3 regions of the Halomonas sp. KHS3 genome follow, and region 3 is predicted to be linked to each of the others. Evidence: predicted binding sites of a transcription regulator. Region 3 holds the regulator's gene; each other region holds the start of a gene.
What was found. The regulator FNR, encoded in region 3, switches genes on or off when oxygen is low (the NO sensors DNR and NnrR bind a similar motif). The targets are predictions, from matches to a motif close to TTGATNTANATCAA.
Positions count from the first base shown of each region.

Region 1 (5,653 bases), on a different contig from region 3:
GGGTATCGCCACCCGTGGCGACCACTTCCAGGGACGGGTAACCAAGTACATCGGCAACAACATCAAACAGCGGGCGGCTGTCCTGGAAGAACGACAGGTGCTTGCTGCCTTCCCCCGGACGCAGGTCGTAGCAAACCATTTCATCTGCGACTTCCTTGAAAGTGGTCACTACATTGCCGCCACAGAAGGTAAACACGGTATCCAGGTGCATGGCAGAACGGGTCTTGGGAATCTGGCAGGCAATTATCCGTTCTGCAGTGCCGTTAGCAAAAAGCGTCTTGGCCAGCTGGCCAATGGCTTGCGGGGAGGATCGTTCCCCCATCCCCACCAGCACGACACCATTACCCACCGGCATGATGTCCCCTCCTTCCAGGGTCGCCAGCGCATGATCTTCAAGCGGGTCGCCCCAATGCACGTTCACCTTGCCGGCAAACTTCGGATGGAAACGGTAGATCGCGCTCATTAGCAGCGTCTCTGGTTTGCGCGCAGCCCAGTACATAGGGTTCAGGGTGACACCGTCATAAATCCAGGCGCTGTTATCCCGGGTGAACAGTAAGTTGGGCAGTGGCGGCAGCACAAAGCCGTGAGGCCCCAGATGGTTACCGAACAGCCCTGAAGGGTCGAAAGGCAGGTCTCCTACTTCCAAACCACCAATGAGAAATTTCGCCAGCGTATTACCCGGCAGTTCGTTCATCCATGCGCGAAGGTCGGATACCATGCCTACCCCGATATGATTCCAGGTAATACGGTGGTCTAGAACCCAGGTACGTGCTTCGGGAATATCAAGCGTTGTCGCCAGCAGGTCGTTAACGTCCAGAACCTCCACACCCCGTTCACGCATTACCTCGGCGAATACGTCATGGTCTTTCTGTGCCTGCTTGACCCAGAAGACATCGTCGAACAATAACGCATCGCAGTTGGAGGGAGTCAGTCTTCTATGGGCTAGCCCAGGGCGGCAGACGATAACTTGCCGTAAAGTCCCAGTTTCCGAGTGAACGCCCAAAGTGTGTTCTGACATGTCGCATACTCCTTTGCCCTGGTTATAGAAATGCACCAATGCTAATAACTGCACTGATAAAAACAGTCAAAATAAGAAGGAGAGGCCAGATAAATACTAGCCAACGGTCATAAGAGATACGGCCTATCGCTAGGCCACCGACCACTACGGCAAAGGTCGGGTTTATCAGATTAACCAGGCCGTTGGCTGATTGGTAAGCAGTTACCACCAAGTCACGTCCCACGTCAGCAAAGTCGCCCAAGGGCGCTAAAATAGGCATGGATAGTACGGCAAGTCCGGATGAGGAGGGTACGAAGAAACTCATTCCTACCTCGATCCAGAACATCAAATTGATAAAGGTTAGTTCAGGCAATCCACCTAATGTACTTTCGGCGCTATGCAAGATGGTATCGGCAATCATGCCTTGTTCCATGATCACCACGATGCCGCGTGCCAGACCAACGACCAGGGCTACGCCGAGCAGATCGCGGGCGCCGTCGACAAAACTACTGGTCAGCTTTTTCTCGCCCAGCCGAGCGATGATGCCGATCACAATGGCGGAACCAAAGAAAAGTGCGCCCATCCTAGCCATCCACCAGCCTTGGGACGAGACGCCCCAAATCATCGCAATGAAGGTCAGAGCAAAAATAACAAGGGTAATTTTCTGAGTGCCTGAAAGATCAAAATTTTCCAGCTCGTCGTGTCCCTGTAGAAAGAGTTTGCGGTGTGCATTCTGTTGTCTGGCCACAACGGAGCGAGCAGGATCCAACTTAATGCGTTTGGCGTAGCGCATCACGTAGACTGAACAAATCACCAGCCCGCCAATCAGCAGCACCAGCCGAAGTACAATTCCATCTGTAAAAGGAATATCCGCTGCGTTAGAGGCAATGACAGTAGCGAAGGGGTTGATGGTGGAGCCCAGCACACCAATACCAGCGCCGATCAGAATCACGGCGACTCCTGTGATCGCATCATAGCCAGCAGCGATGATGATGGGGATTAGAATGGCATAGAAGGCCAGAGTCTCTTCTGCCATGCCGTAGGTGGTGCCTCCAAGGGCAAACAGCGTCATCAGGATGGGGATCATCCAGATCTCTCGGCCTTCCAGCCGATGCATCACGTTACGTATCCCCGTGTCGATTGCGCCGGTAGCATTGATAACGCCTAAGAAGCCACCCAAAAACAGCACAAATAAGGCAACGTCGATGGCATTGGCGGCATAGCTGTCGGGATCATAGAAACCCGCCGTGGGGGCCAGCATGATGTCCACAAAACCTTGAGGGTTTGAATCAACCGTTACATAGGTGCCAGGTACTGCAATTTCGCGTCCGACCTCTTCGTTCATCGTACGTTCGTATTGCCCGGCAGGAATGATCCAGGTCAGCGCCGCTACAAGAATAATTAGCAGGAAGAGAATTGAGTAGGCTGTAGGGAACCGTGTCGCTAGATCCTCTTCAGGCTTTGATGGAGTGAGCTTTTCATCTGACATGCGTTGTCTCCGACCTATGGTTAAGGAGCAATCAACTATATTCAGTGTAGTCCCATTACAATGGCTTGAATTGATTTAGATCAATCACGCAAAAGTGCATGCAGATGCAGCTAATAAATGGCGAAAAATTTAATTGGTCGAGCCGTGCTTGCTGCTGTAACTGGTAATGCAGATTTTGAGCTTTGGTATGTTCTGAAGACGAGCTGGTAAGTTTTTCGTAGCTTTAACTATTATTATCTTTTACGTTTTTACTTCCTGGCTAGGCGATTCACGGGATTGAACGATACGACAATCGCGCTTTCACGCAGCGGGAAAGTGCTGTACGCGACTGACCGAGCGCTAAGGGGTCTTCGTCATCGATGCCCCCGCTTGCTGGACAGTCAGAATGGTAGGTTGGATCTCGGCCAAGACGGCATCAGGATGACCTCAGTGAGTTTCACTGAATTCATCGAAAAAGTGATTCCCGGCGTGCGCTGTGAGCCAGTGATGGAGCAGAAGCTGATCGGCTAATTCTCATTCTGCCCAATGCCTCTCCAGCGGCGCCTGCCAAGAGGTTGATCCAGCCGCAACGGAGCATCGGTTTCGAAGATATCATCGGCGAAAGTCACATCATGCTGGAAACTTGTGTGACCGCACGAAAGATGGCGCAGAGTGGTGCCCCCCATCCTGATCGAGGGCGAGACGCGGGTAGGCAAGGAGCTGTTCGCGCGTGCTATCCACAACGAATTGCCACGCTCGGGTTCGTTCGTCCCGATTAACTGTGGCGCGATGTCCCGTGAATTGATGGCCAGTGAGCTGTTCGGTTATGAAAAGGGGGCTTTTACCGGTGCGGATCGCTCGTCTGCCGGCAAGATCGAGGTGGCAGATTGTGGCACTCTATGCCTTGACGAAATCGGCGAATTGCCGCCCGGTATGCAGCCGTATCTGTTACGGGTACTGGACGACGGTATCGTCTACCGTATCGGCAGCCATCAGGAAAAGCGGGTAGCCATCGGTCTGGTATCGATGACCAACCGCAACCTGGCCAATGAAGTGGAAAAGGGCACCTTTCGTCAGGATCTGTTTTATCGCATTGCTACGCTGCGCTTGAGGGTTCCGCCTCTGCGCGAGCGGGGAGACGACGTGCTGTTGATCGCCGAGCAGCTGTGCAGAACGCTTGCCATGCAACGGGGAACAACCCCCGTTTCACTGTCGAGCGAGGCCCAGGACTGCTTGAGTCATTACCATTGGCCCGGAAACGTGCGCGAGCTGCGCAATGTTCTGGAAATGTCGATGCTAATGGCTTCGGGGAAATGCATTGAATGGCACGACTTACCCGAGGAGGTTCGTATGAACCAAGAGGCCCCTTCAGCGACGAATAGGCTAGAATATACGTCGACTTCTGATCTCAGGACAACGGAAGAGCTTCTCATCAAAGAAACAATAGCGCGCCAAGGAGGTAACTTGACCCAAGCGGCAAAGCAACTCGGCATTGCCCGATCCACGCTCTACAGCCGGTTGGCTAAAGAGGCGAAACGGTAGCGGTAGTAGCCCTGATTTGACGAAGCCACATTACCAGATTCGTTTGATAATAGACGCTCTTTATCTTCCCGGTGTGAACTCGTTCTAACCGCCAGCTTGCTTTGTTTTATGCGCCCAGAAGAGAGCAATGCAACAATATATGTTGACTTTTAGTGGATGAAGAAGGCATTGCAATGGTGCGTCATTGGCGGCAAACGCGATAAGTCCAAAGCATTAAACGCTACCGCTGTGATCTCTTGGATGTTCGACAATCACAATACCATCGAGATTATGCCGATATGCCCTTAATCGACATCCGCACTGCACTCGTAACCGATTTGACAGACATTCAGTCCTGCGCTCGTTTGGCCTATTCAAAGTACATCAGTCGCATTGGTCGTGAACCTGCGCCCATGCATGCAGACTACGCAAGCCTAGTCGGCTACGGCTACATAGATGTTGCTATCCTTGATTCACATTTTGTGGGCTATGTTGTGTTCTACCCCGAAGGCGATCATTTTCACCTCGAAAACGTTGCCATACTACCCGAGTATGGTGGCCTCGGCATTGGGAAGCGATTGATCGATCACGTGGAATGTTCAGCCGAGGAAAAGGGATACGAAGCCGTGGAACTTTATACGAATGAAGCCATGATAGAAAATCTCGCCATGTACCCCAAACTAGGATACGTCAGGGGCGAGTGTCGGCATGAAGCGGGGTTTAATCGAGTGTATTTCCGAAAGCAGCTAAAGTTAAATGGCTGACAAGAAGAGCTTTCCTAGTTGGGTCGATTCAGTTAAAACGTCACTCTTGAGTTCATCACCGTATTGGAGATTGGAGATTGGTGATTTGAGAAAAGTATTAATGAGCGCCTGTCTCTTGGGTAAACAGGTTCGCTATGATGGTGGCGCCCTTTCCGTGGATGATCAGATCGTTGAGCAGTGGCGTTCTGAAGGCCGAATCGTTTCTGTTTGCCCCGAAGTTGAGGCGGGGATGAGTATTCCCAGGCCGCCCGCGGAGATTTTCCAAGGCAGTGGTAAGGGTGTTTTAAACGGTGAGGTCGATGTTATCGAAAACGATGGAGGCAAGGTGACCAATGAATTTTTAGCAGGTGCCTCTATCGCTTTGAACCTGTGCCGTAAATTCGCTATCGATATCGCAGTGCTTGCTGAGTTCAGTCCTTCATGCGGAAGCACCGCTATTTATGACGGCAGTTTCTCTGGTAAAAAAGTACCGGGTATGGGAGTAACAGCCGCACTGCTTCGGGAACATGGTGTGCACGTGTTTAGTCAGTATGAAATAGCCCAAGCTAACACTGCACTTCTTGCTACAAGTTCGTGAAAGCAGCATTAGGATATCGAGATATGACGCCTATTATTCGGTCTACTAACGACAAGGCGTTCGCGGAAAAATTAATTCGCCAAAATATGTCTGCTTACTACGAACAGTTGGATATGCGCTGGAATACAGCCCTGTTTGATAAACAATGGGATGAGTTAGACAGTTACGAATTAGTTATTAACGCTAGCCCAGTAGGGTTGTTATGCATAAATCACGATGAAGCCGCTTACTATATTCGAGAGCTACAAATTGATCAGAAGTGGCAGCGCCAAGGCTTAGGTACAGCGGCAATCCGCCACACGAAGGAAATCGCCCAACAGTCGGGC
Region 1 covers NZ_JWHY01000003.1:291,667-297,319, reverse strand. Annotated here, with positions in the region: gene RO22_RS10240 (arginine deiminase) at 1-1,018, opposite strand, end outside; gene RO22_RS10235 (YfcC family protein) at 1,041-2,486, opposite strand; gene RO22_RS24430 (hypothetical protein) at 2,763-2,996, shown strand; gene RO22_RS10230 (sigma 54-interacting transcriptional regulator) at 3,138-4,007, shown strand; gene RO22_RS10225 (GNAT family N-acetyltransferase) at 4,286-4,750, shown strand; gene RO22_RS10220 (DUF523 domain-containing protein) at 4,821-5,327, shown strand; gene RO22_RS10215 (GNAT family N-acetyltransferase) at 5,351-5,653, shown strand, end outside.
Region 1: a site for FNR is predicted at 2,557-2,570, ahead of RO22_RS10235 (YfcC family protein). Genes of this name have one in related genera too.

Region 2 (5,653 bases), on a different contig from region 3:
AGCTGCTGGGCCCAGAGGCTCCGATCTATAGCGGCTGGGTCGCTCACCGGGCAATTATCTCTGCCGAAAAACTCAAGGCATACGACCTGGATTTCGAAGCCTGCGTGAAGTGGTGGTCGGAAGACCGGCACATGATGGTGTACTTCGTGACCGGCGACGAGAAGGAGTATTACTACGTGACCGGCGTGCCTGAACCCGATTGGAACCACGGCACTTCCTTCGTCGACAGCTCACGGGAAGAGATGCGCAAAGCATTCGAGGGTTACCACCCCACCGTACAAGCGCTGATTGACTGCACTGAAACCGTCACCAAATGGCCCTTGCTGGAGCGCAACCCACTGCCACTGTGGCATGAAAACCGGCTAGTGCTGCTGGGCGATGCCTGCCATCCGATGAAGCCTCACATGGCCCAGGGCGCTGCCATGGCCATCGAGGATGCTGCCATGCTAGTGCGCTGCCTGGAGGAAGTGGGCGCCGAGCACTACCAGCAGGCATTCGAGCTTTACCGCACCAACCGTTTTGAACGCGCCTCGCGGGTTCAGCAGGTTTCCCACGACAATACCTGGTTACGGGAAGACGAAGATCCGGCCTGGGTATTTGCCTATGACCCCTTTGAAGTACCGCTGAAGCAACCAACAAGTCAAGGGAGCCCAGCATGAACAGCACCTATCTCTATGGCGCCAACGTGCACGCCAATGGTATTCGTCAGCACTACCTGCGCTTCAGTGACAGCGCCGAGACCTCGCGCCAGCCGCTGGTCCTGATACCAGGCATTACCAGCCCAGCCATCACCTGGCGTTTTGTGGCCGAGCGGCTCGGTCAGCACTTCGACACTTATGTGCTGGATGTCCGTGGACGCGGCTTGTCGTCTACCGGGCCCGAGCTCGATTATGCCACCGACACTTGCGCCGACGATGTGATCGCCTTTATTGATGCGCTGGGTCTGAGCAATGTCATTCTGGCGGGCCACTCCATGGGTGCGCGCTTTGCGCTACGCGCCATGAGTCGCGGCGCCAAGGGCATCGACAAACTGGTACTTATCGACCCACCGGTTTCAGGGCCAGGACGCCGTGAGTACCCCAGCAAGCTGCCCTGGTACGTGGATTCGATTCGCGACTGCACACGTGGTGCCGATATCGAGACCATGCGCCACTACTGCCCCACCTGGAGCGACGAGCAGCTGCGGTTACGCGCCGAGTGGTTACATACTTGCTTTGAGCCCGCCATCGTTCAGGCGTTTGAAGAGTTCCACAGCGTCGATATCCACCAGGATTTCCCCGCTATCAAAGTGCCCACGCTGCTGATGTGTGCAGGCAAAGGCGGTGTTATCCAGGATGAAGATCGCGCCGAAATACGCGCCCTTCTACCGACGGTTCGTATTTCTACCGCGGAACAAGCGGGTCACATGATTCCCTGGGATGACTTCGACGGTTTTTTTGCCGCGTTTGAAGACTTCCTGGGCAGCGAGCTCTAAGAGAGGCCAAATACCATGACCAGCAACTATATAAAGAACGAGATCAAAAGCTACCGTATCGGCCAGATCGTCCCCAGCTCCAATATCACCATGGAGACCGAAATACCCGCCATGCTTACGGCGCGGCAGTTAATCCGCCCGGAACGCTTTACCTTTCACTCCAGCCGCATGCGCATGAAGAACGTCAGCAAGGACGAACTGGCTGCCATGGATGCAGAGTCGGATCGCTGCGCCCTGGAGCTTTCTGATGCAGCGGTGGATGTGATGGGGTATGCCTGCCTGGTTGCCATTATGGCGATGGGGCCCGGCTACCACCGAGAGTCGCAAAAGCGTCTGCGCAGCCGCACCGAAGAGAACGGCTGCGACACGCCGGTGGTCACCAGCGCCGGTGCTCTGGTTGATGCCCTGGGTGTGATGAAAGCCAAGCGCGTGGTGGTAGTGGCCCCCTACATGAAGCCGCTGACCGAAATGGTGGTGGACTACATCCGTCAGGAAGGGATCGATGTGCTCGACTACCGCGCGCTTGAGATTCCTAATAACCTGGATGTCGCTCGCCACGATCCGGCCAATCTTCCCGAGATCATCGCCAGTCTCGATTTAAGTAACGTGGACGCTATCGTCTTGTCAGCCTGTGTACAAATGCCATCGCTACCGGCCGTCGCCAAGGTCGAAGCCTTGACCGGCAAACCGGTAGTTACCGCAGCTATCGCGACCACCTATGCCATGCTCAAGGCACTCGACCTGGAGCCCATCGTACCGGGCGCGGGCGCCCTCTTGTCAGGGGCTTACTAACAAGATCAGGTACTTATTAACGATATAGAGTGCTGATTAAGGAGACGACCATGTCGCCACACACGACTGATAACAGCGATGGCGTTAGCGATAACACTGCCACGGACAACTACCGAGGCGTGTGGGATGGACGCATCGGTTTTGGCAAAAGGCCCGCGCTGCTGGTGGTTGATTTTATGCAAGGCTACACCACGACGGGTTCGCCGCTATTTGCCCAGGGCGTGGTGGATGCGGTGGCCAATATGCCGCCGCTACTCAATACCGCACGGCGCACTGGCACGCCTGTTATCCACACCAACATCCTTTATCACGCCCCGGATCAAATCGATGGCGGCATTTGGGTCAAGAAGGCGCCGGTCATGCGGGCGATGGTGGCGGGCAACCCTTACGCCGAGTTCTGCCCCGAGGTGGCCCCCCGTGAAGATGAGCTGGTAATGACCAAGCAGTATGCCAGCGCGTTCTTTGGCACCTCGCTCGCCTCCACGCTGGTCGCCATGGGTATCGATACGCTGATCATCACCGGCTGCTCCACCAGCGGCTGCATTCGCGCCACCGCCGTTGATGGAGTACAGCACGGCTTTCGGGTGATGGTCGTGCGTGACTGCGTGGGTGACCGTCACCCCGCGCCCCATGAAGCTAACCTGTTTGATATCGATAGCAAATATGGCGATGTGATTGGACTGGATGAAACACTGGGATACTTAATGAAGCGTTAGGAGTATCCGAAAACGCAGGTGAAGCGGACGTCTCTGTTGAGTCATCAGTCCGCGTTCATTTTTTCCAGCAGATGCATTAAGGCAACCCGCTCTGCCGGGTTGAGATTTTTCATGGTCTGATCGCTAATTTGCTTGGCACTGGGCACCATAGCCTCGACTAATGTCTCCCCGGCCTCAGTGATCACGACCATGACTTTGCGTTGATCATTGGGGTCGGTGGTTAGCGAGATCCACCCCCGCGCTTTAAGACGTTTAATGACGCCACGGATAGTGGCGGGATCAATCGCCGTGGCGTTGACGATATCGGTTAACGAGCTGGGGCCGCGCTCCATCACCGTGCATAGCGTTACAAATTGAATGGCCGTGAGCTGTTTATCGCTGCTGTAGCGCTGAAAAATAGCCGTATGCCGCTGGTAGGCTTTACGCAGTAGATGCCCTACTTGCTCAGAAAAATCATACCCTTGCTCTGAAGGCGTAGAGTGCTCGCCGGAAGACGAGTGTTTGAACGCACTATCCGTTGTCATTCCATATCCTTAATCTATTGGCGACGTCGTGTATCGAGTATGGCACTGGTTAACAAAATGATGCATCAACGTATGAAATACTCCTTGCGCTGGATCAATTCATCATGCTTTTATGGCGTACACGCTATAATTTTACCTTAGTTATCGCTCTTTCATCACCTAAAATTCATCCGCACTGATCATCGTAAACGCGAGCGTGGGAGGCAGACATGGCTGATAAATCAGACTATACAAGAGAGTCACTGCTGTATGGGTCTGATGTTCTGGTGATCTATCGCGACCCGGTTACACCCCCCAAGCCCGCGCCCGGACAGCCAGGTACACACTCAAACTTCACCCCACATGAGCCTGAGATATTCATTGCCGTACTGAGCGATAGTCATATCGTGGCTTTCAACGGCCACGTAGACCTGGGCACGGGCATACGCACGGCGCTCGCTCAAATTGTTGCAGAAGAGCTCAGCGTCGCGTTCGACAGCGTCACCATGGTGCTGGGCAACTCCGTTGAAGCCCCCAACCAAGGCCCCACCATAGCCAGTGCATCGATTCAGATCACTGCCGAGCCTTTACGCCGAGCTGCGGCACAGGCGCGGGAGTACCTATTAACCCTGGCAGCAAAGCACTTTGACACTGAGCGCTCACTACTTAGCTGCCAGAACGGCGCTATTACGCCAAGTGATAATAACCGCTCACCCGTTAGCTTTGGGGAGTTGCTGCGGGGCACCCGTCATGCATTAAAGCTTGCCGATGAGGTGCCGCTTAAGCCGGTCAGCCATTATACCCTGGTCGGCCAATCGACCTCCCGCGTGGATATACCCGCCAAGGCCACCGGGCAATTGACTTTTATCCACGACCTACGCCTGCCCAACATGCTGCATGGGCGAGTGATTCGCCCGCCTTATGTAGGCCATGATAGCGGCGACTTTATTGGCAACAGTTTAATCGCGGTAGATGAAAGCTCTGTGGCGCATTTGCCAGGTGTGGTAAGTGTCGTGGTGGTCGGTGACTTTGTTGGCGTGGTGGCCGAGCGTGAAGAGCAGGCTGCTGCCGCAGCCAAACAGCTAAAGATCCAGTGGCGCCCAATCGAAGGCTTGCCTCAGTTGGACAACATAGAGCAAGCACTGCTCGACCTGCCCAGCAAGCAGCGCATACTCCTCGAAGAGGGTGATCTCGATAACGCTCTGGCTGCCGCACAGCATCCGCTCAATCGTCATTATGTGTGGCCATTCCAGCTGCATGGCTCCATCGGCCCTTCGTGCTCTGTCGCCGATGCCAACGAAGATGGCCTTCACGTATGGTCGGGCACCCAAAATCCACACAGCCTGCGCGCCGACCTCGCCCGCCTTACCGGTTTGGACGAAGGCGTTATCACCATTACCCGCATGGAAACATCAGGCTGCTATGGCCGCAACTGCGCCGACGACGTTGGCGCGGATGCAGTGCTACTCTCTCAGGCGGTGGGTCGACCTGTTCGTGTACAACTAACCCGTGAGCAGGAGCACACCTGGGAGCCTAAAGGGGCTGCTCAGTATATGGCCATTCAGGGCGGCTTAAACGCAGATGGCAGCCCAGCAGGCTATCGCTTTAATACGCGCTACCCCTCTAACAGTGCGCCCACCCTGGCACTACTGCTGACCGGTGCTGCCCCACCGATTGATATCCCCTTTGAAATGGGGGATCGAACATCGGTGCCGCCCTACCGCTACCCTCATCGCCAAATAGTGTGCGACGACGTCCCGCCCCTGGTGCGCGCCTCCTGGCTGCGTGGTGTCTCGGCGCTGCCCAGCACTTTCGCCCACGAAAGCTATATTGATGAACTCGCCTACTTGGCGGGTGAAGATCCTGTCGCCTATCGGTTGCGCTACTTAGCCGATAACCGCGCCTGCGAGCTTGTCGAAGCGTTAGCCGAACGTGCGAACTGGAAACCCTGCACCGCTAACACCAATCCGAGTAGCGATGGCGAGTGGCGCTACGGCCGAGGATTCGCTTACGCCCAGTACGTACATAGTAAATTTCCCGGCTTTGGTGCCGCGCTCGCCGCCTGGGTGATTGAGCTTAAAGTCAATGTGAAGAGTGGACGGGTTGTCGTCGAGAACCTATATGTAGGTCAGGATGCGGGCCTGATGGTGAACCCCGCCGGCGTTCGC
Region 2 covers NZ_JWHY01000006.1:226,159-231,811, forward strand. Annotated here, with positions in the region: gene RO22_RS15885 (FAD-dependent monooxygenase) at 1-659, shown strand, start outside; gene RO22_RS15890 (alpha/beta fold hydrolase) at 656-1,474, shown strand; gene RO22_RS15895 (Asp/Glu racemase) at 1,490-2,266, shown strand; gene RO22_RS15900 (N-carbamoylsarcosine amidohydrolase) at 2,317-2,982, shown strand; gene RO22_RS15905 (MarR family winged helix-turn-helix transcriptional regulator) at 3,027-3,506, opposite strand; gene RO22_RS15910 (xanthine dehydrogenase family protein molybdopterin-binding subunit) at 3,716-5,653, shown strand, end outside.
Region 2: a site for FNR is predicted at 3,591-3,604, ahead of RO22_RS15910 (xanthine dehydrogenase family protein molybdopterin-binding subunit). Genes of this name have one in related genera too.

Region 3 (5,653 bases):
GCAGCGGCTTTCCCACCGTTACCATTTGGAGTATTCGTGAGCGGAATGCGGCTGTTAGATCGACATGTGACGCTATTTAGCGGCTCGCTGCGCACCTTGTTAAGGCGTGAAAGTGACCGGCGTCGTTGTGCAGACTCCCCCTATGCCTGGCTGTTTCAGCCCTATATGGGCGAAGAGCTGGTGGCGCTCGCCTGCACCGCAACGCCCACGCAATCATCACCTGTGATCAGCGTGGCGGCAGTGGTGCTGAGCCATCAGCAGGTGCATACCAGCCGCGCTTTTGTGATCACCCTTGGCAGCGCGAAGCAGCCCGCGAGCGCAACGCTGCGCCGTCATCACTTGCTGTGCGAGGCGGGGGAGATACTGCCACCAAACAGTGATAACTTGAGCGCGCTAGTAGAATTTATCGGCAATCGGCCCATCGTTGGCTGGCAGTTAGAGAAGCGCATTGGAGCATTGAATGCACTACTCAGTAAGCGGCTGAATTTTGCCCTGCCCAACGCCCAGGTCGATGTGGCAAAACTGCATCAGCGCCAACTGCGCCGTTTGCACCCGGAGGTCGAAGCGCCCAGCAGCTTCGCCCAGGCGTTGGCATGCTGGCAAGTACCCGTCATGGGCATGCAGAGTGTGCTTGGAGAGGCCACCGCCAGCGCACTGCTGTATATGCGCCTGCAGCGTATTATGGCGCAGGTGGCATAGTAGTCTCTTTCGTCGTGGCGAGGACAGCTTTCCGCGAGGGCGCTGTGAACCCCTCCCTGGGCGCTACTTTTGTCATCCATGACAAAAGACCCTCGCTCCAAGCTGCCCTCGCACCGAGGTATGGTGCAGCGGTCAAAATAGTCACTTCCAATTGCGATATCTTGTGTGGCTACGTCTGATTAGTTGGGTCAGGCGGTGAGTGTTGTTAGAATAGTTATTACTTTTTTCTCTCACGCCTTCTACCCTCGGCAGTGCTTATACCATGCAAACTCTTGATCACTTTGATCCTGCTCACCTTGATACGGTTGGAGCCACCCCAGCTAACGCTGAGCACGACCAGCCTGAGCTGGCTGATGCGAAGCAGAAGCGTGAATTTAACAAGCTGCAAAAGCGTCTGCGCCGAGAAGTGGGCAATGCGATCATTGATTACCAAATGATCAATGAAGGTGATCGCGTAATGGTCTGCCTCTCCGGTGGAAAGGACAGCTACACGATGCTGGAGATTTTGCGCAATTTGCAGCGCAATGCGCCGGTCAATTTTTCGCTGGTAGCGGTCAATCTGGATCAAAAACAGCCGGGTTTTCCCGAGCACGTATTGCCTGCGTATCTGGATAAGCAGGGCGTGGAGTACCACATTGTCGAGCGCGATACTTACTCGGTGGTAAAAGAGAAAACCCCGGAAGGTAAAACCACCTGCGCGCTTTGTTCACGGCTGCGGCGCGGCTCGTTGTATGGCTTTGCCGAAGAGATTGGCGCCAATAAGATAGCCCTGGGCCATCACCGGGAAGATATTCTCGAAACGCTGTTTCTCAATATGTTCTTTGGCGGCAACCTGAAAGCGATGCCGCCAAAGCTGCTATCCGATGATGGGAAGAATATCGTTATTCGGCCGTTGGCCTACTGCAAAGAGGCGGATATCGCCGAGTTTTCGCGGCTGATGGCGTTTCCGATTATTCCCTGCAACCTGTGCGGTTCACAGCCTAATATGCAGCGTCAGGTGGTCAAAGAGATGCTTGCCGAGTGGGACAAAAAGTTTCCTGGCCGTCTGGAGAGCATGTTCAAGGCCGTCACCAACATTGCCCCTTCCCAGTTGGCCGACCGCAGCCTGTTCGATTTTGAAGGCCTTGAGGCCAAGCAAGCAGAGCTACTGGCGGGGCGTATCCAAGCCTTTAACGTCAGCTAACTGTTTGCTCTTCCTCTTCGGCGAGGGTAATCAAGCGCGGCATATCGAGAATGTTGACCTCTCGCCCTGAGACCGCCACCACACTCTGCTGCTGAAAGCGGCTTAGTATGCGGCTGACCGTTTCCACCGCTAAGCCCAGGTAGTTGCCGATATCAGCCCTGGGCATTGAGAGGCGAAAGCTGTAAGGCGAGTAGCCCCGGCGACGAAAACGATCTGAGAGGGTAATCAAAAAACTTGCCAGCCGCTGATCGGCGGTTTTACGCGAAAGTAGCCGCATCATACGCCGGTCATCGCGCAACTCTTTGCTCATGCTGCGATAAAGCTGGCCACGCAGTTCGGGCAGCTCCTCCGAGAGTAAGTCCAGGCGGTCAAAAGGAATCTCGCAGACGGTGGTCGTTTCCAGGGCGATAACGCTACCGGGGTAATGCTCTTCGTCAATGCCATCCAACCCCACCAATTCACTGGGCAGGTAGAAATTGGTCAACTGCTCGCTGCCGTTACCTTCGGCGGTGATCTGTTTCAAACTGCCCGAACGGACTGCGTAAACGCTGGTAAAGGTGTCGCCCTGACGAAACAGCGGTTCGCCTTTTTTCAGCGGCGCGCGACGACGAATAATGGCGTCAAACTGCCCCACGTCGTCCAGCTCAAGGGCAAGTGGCAGGCACAGTGAGCTCAAACTGCAGGTTTGGCAGCGAGCTTCATGGAGTAGCGAGCGCCGACGGCTCATGGGTTCCAACATGCTTTGCTCCTTGAGAGGGTCCCGCTTATCAATTAGAAAATCCTTACTTATTATAGTCGCTTTAGCATGCCTGCAATAAGGTGATTAAACAATCTTAGAATACTGTTGTCCCGTTTGCCCGGAAAGATGGGTATCAAACGCCATTGCTATATGGCGAATCAGCAGTCGACCCATTGGCGTTGCGTTAAGCTGGTCGCCGCTGCGTGCCAGCAGGCCATCTTGCTCGGCGCTTTGCAGGCGCTCAAGCGCAGGCGCAAAGTAGCGGGGGGCATCAATGTTCCAGCGCTGGCTAACGGCGGTCAGATCAATGCCCATATCGCACATCAGCCGCTCAATCACATCCCGGCGGATCAGGTCGTCATCACTTAAGCGTATGCCACGCACGGTGGCAAGCTGCCCCTGATCCAGCGCCGCTTCGTAGCGGGCCAGATCGCTAGGATTCTGCGCATAGACGTCATCAATACGGGAAATCGCCGATACGCCAAGCCCGATTAAGTCGCACTGAGCATGGCTGGAGTAGCCCTGGAAGTTGCGCTGCAGCGAGCCTTCGCGCTGGGCAATAGCCAGGCTATCGTCAGGGCGGGCAAAGTGATCCATACCGATATGCACATAGCCAGCTGCGGTGAGCATTTCGATGGTGGTGCGCAGAATCGCTAGCTTCTCTTCTCCGCCTGGCAAGTCATCGACATTAATGCGCCGCTGCGGGGCAAAACGCTCGGGCATATGCGCGTAATTAAACACAGAAAGGCGCGCCGGGTTGAGCTCGATCACCTGGCGTAGGGTGTTGGCAAAGCTCTTTTCAGTCTGAAATGGCAAGCCATAAATTAGGTCGAGATTGAGCGAGCGAAAGCCCAGGCGATGCGCCTCCTCCATCAGCGTTTCGGTAAGTACCCGAGGCTGAATACGGTTAATCGCTTTCTGCACCAGCGGGCTTAAATCCTGCACGCCCAGGCTGATGCGATTAAAGCCGAGGGATTCGAGATGGCGCAGCGTAAACACATCCGCTTCGCGAGGATCTATTTCAATTGCGTAATCGCGATCAGCAGACGATGAAAGACCAAAACGTGCATCCAGTCGATCAATCAGGTCGCCCATCTGGTTCAAACTGAGAAATGTCGGCGTGCCGCCGCCCCAATGCAACTGCTCCACCGGTCGTGATGTATCCAAGTGGCGTGCGGTCAGCACCATTTCACGGTCAAGCCGGGCTATATAGGGCTCGGCAAGGGCAGTGTTTTTGGTAGCGATTTTATTACACGCGCAGTAGAAGCAGATCTTGCGGCAGAAGGGCACATGAACGTACAGAGAGAGCGGACGCTTACTGGCATTGCTACGCTCCAATGCCTGGGTCAGGTCGCCAGGGGTAAATTGGTCGTGAAACGACAGCGCCGTGGGGTAGGAGGTGTAGCGTGGGCCGTTGGTGTCGTAGCGACGCAGTAACGCTTCGTCCCACACCGGCTGCATAGGGGCTGCGGCAGCAGCGGGTGCAAGAGGTAAGGCAGCAGGGGTATGAACGGGCATGAAGGGGCGCTCCGACGTTAGGAAATGCCGCTAGCCTAACCCGTGGTTAGGAGGTAAATGTTGAGCCACGTCATGCTATTAGAGGTTGTGTACCGAAAGCGTCCACAGTTGCCACAGTGCAAAAGCGATAATTGTCAGCGCTGCCACGCTGCGGGTCGCGGGGTGACGTATCAAATGGCTGAGCTGGCGGGCAGCCAGGCCAGTGGCAAGCAGCGCAGGTAGGGTGCCAAGCCCAAAGGCGCCCATGAGTAGAGCGCCCTGAAGCGGGTCGGCAATCGCTAAGCTCCAGGCCAACATGGAGTAGACCAACCCGCAGGGGAGCCAGCCCCAGAGCGCTCCCAGGGCGAAGGCTTGGGGAATATGCACTACGGGCATCAAGCGACGCCCCACGGGTTCGATAAAGCGCCATAGTCGCCGGCCAACGGCCTCCACTTTGAGCAGCCCTTTCCACCAGTTGGCGATATACAGTGCCATTAAGATCAGCATCAGTGCGGCAAATACCTGGAGTAGCAGGCGTGCCGTAGCAGAAAGGGAAAACAGCGTGCCTAGCAGTGCCACCAGCGCGCCTGCGCTCATATAGCTAACAATGCGGCCTGTGTTGTAGCTGAGCAGCAGGCCTCCCATGCGCGCCGGATGACGCATGCTGGGGGGGACTGCAAAGGTGAGCGCGCTCATAATGCCGCCACACATACCAATGCAGTGGGCGCCGCCCATCAAGCCAAACACAAACGCCGCCATTAGCGGCGGCAGATCAAGCCCCGTTGGATTCATGGCCGAGGCTCTTGGTCGTCGGGTGTGTCTGCCGCTGATGGTTCGGAAGATTTTTGCTTTGCCTGCTGATGCTGGCGGCGCTGCTCAGGGCTAAGATCGTTTTCATCCTCATCAAATAGAATGCGGTGCGCTGGGCCTTCTAGGTCATCGAACTGATCATTTTTCACCGCCCAGAAAAACGCCCAGACGGCGAGGCCCAGCAAAATCAGGGAAAGCGGGATCAGCAGATAAAGAATCGTCATGCGGCCACCGGTGTTGAGGTGTCGAGCGTTGGCGCGGGCTGAGGTCGCCAGCGCGACAGTCGCAGGGCATTACCCACCACTACTAGCGAGCTAAGCGACATTCCAATTGCAGCTAGCCAGGGCGGCACCAGACCCATTGCCGCCAGCGGCAGCGCCGAAAAGTTGTAGCACACTGACCAAATCATGTTCTGGCGCATGATACGCCGGGTGGCGCGGGAAATCTCGATGGCCTCAAAAATCCGCATCAGACGTGGGCTGAGCAGCACTGCGTCGGCGCGGGTGCGGGCTAGATCCGTTGCGCCATTCATGGCAATCGCCACATCGGCACCGGCTAACACCGGCACGTCGTTAATGCCGTCACCAATCATCACCACGGTTTCGCCTGCGGCTTGGAGCTCTTTCATCCGGGCTAGCTTGCCTTCCGGGCTGGTGCCCGCATGCCAGGTGGTAATATCAAGTTGGTTGGCCAAGCTTTCCACGGCATCCTGGGTATCGCCAGAG
Region 3 covers NZ_JWHY01000007.1:204,977-210,629, reverse strand. Annotated here, with positions in the region: gene RO22_RS16950 (DUF294 nucleotidyltransferase-like domain-containing protein) at 1-40, shown strand, start outside; gene RO22_RS16945 (DNA polymerase III subunit epsilon) at 46-699, shown strand; gene ttcA (tRNA 2-thiocytidine(32) synthetase TtcA) at 962-1,882, shown strand; gene fnr (fumarate/nitrate reduction transcriptional regulator Fnr) at 1,875-2,621, opposite strand; gene hemN (oxygen-independent coproporphyrinogen III oxidase) at 2,706-4,139, opposite strand; gene RO22_RS16925 (sulfite exporter TauE/SafE family protein) at 4,218-4,910, opposite strand; gene ccoS (cbb3-type cytochrome oxidase assembly protein CcoS) at 4,907-5,152, opposite strand; gene RO22_RS16915 (heavy metal translocating P-type ATPase) at 5,149-5,653, opposite strand, start outside.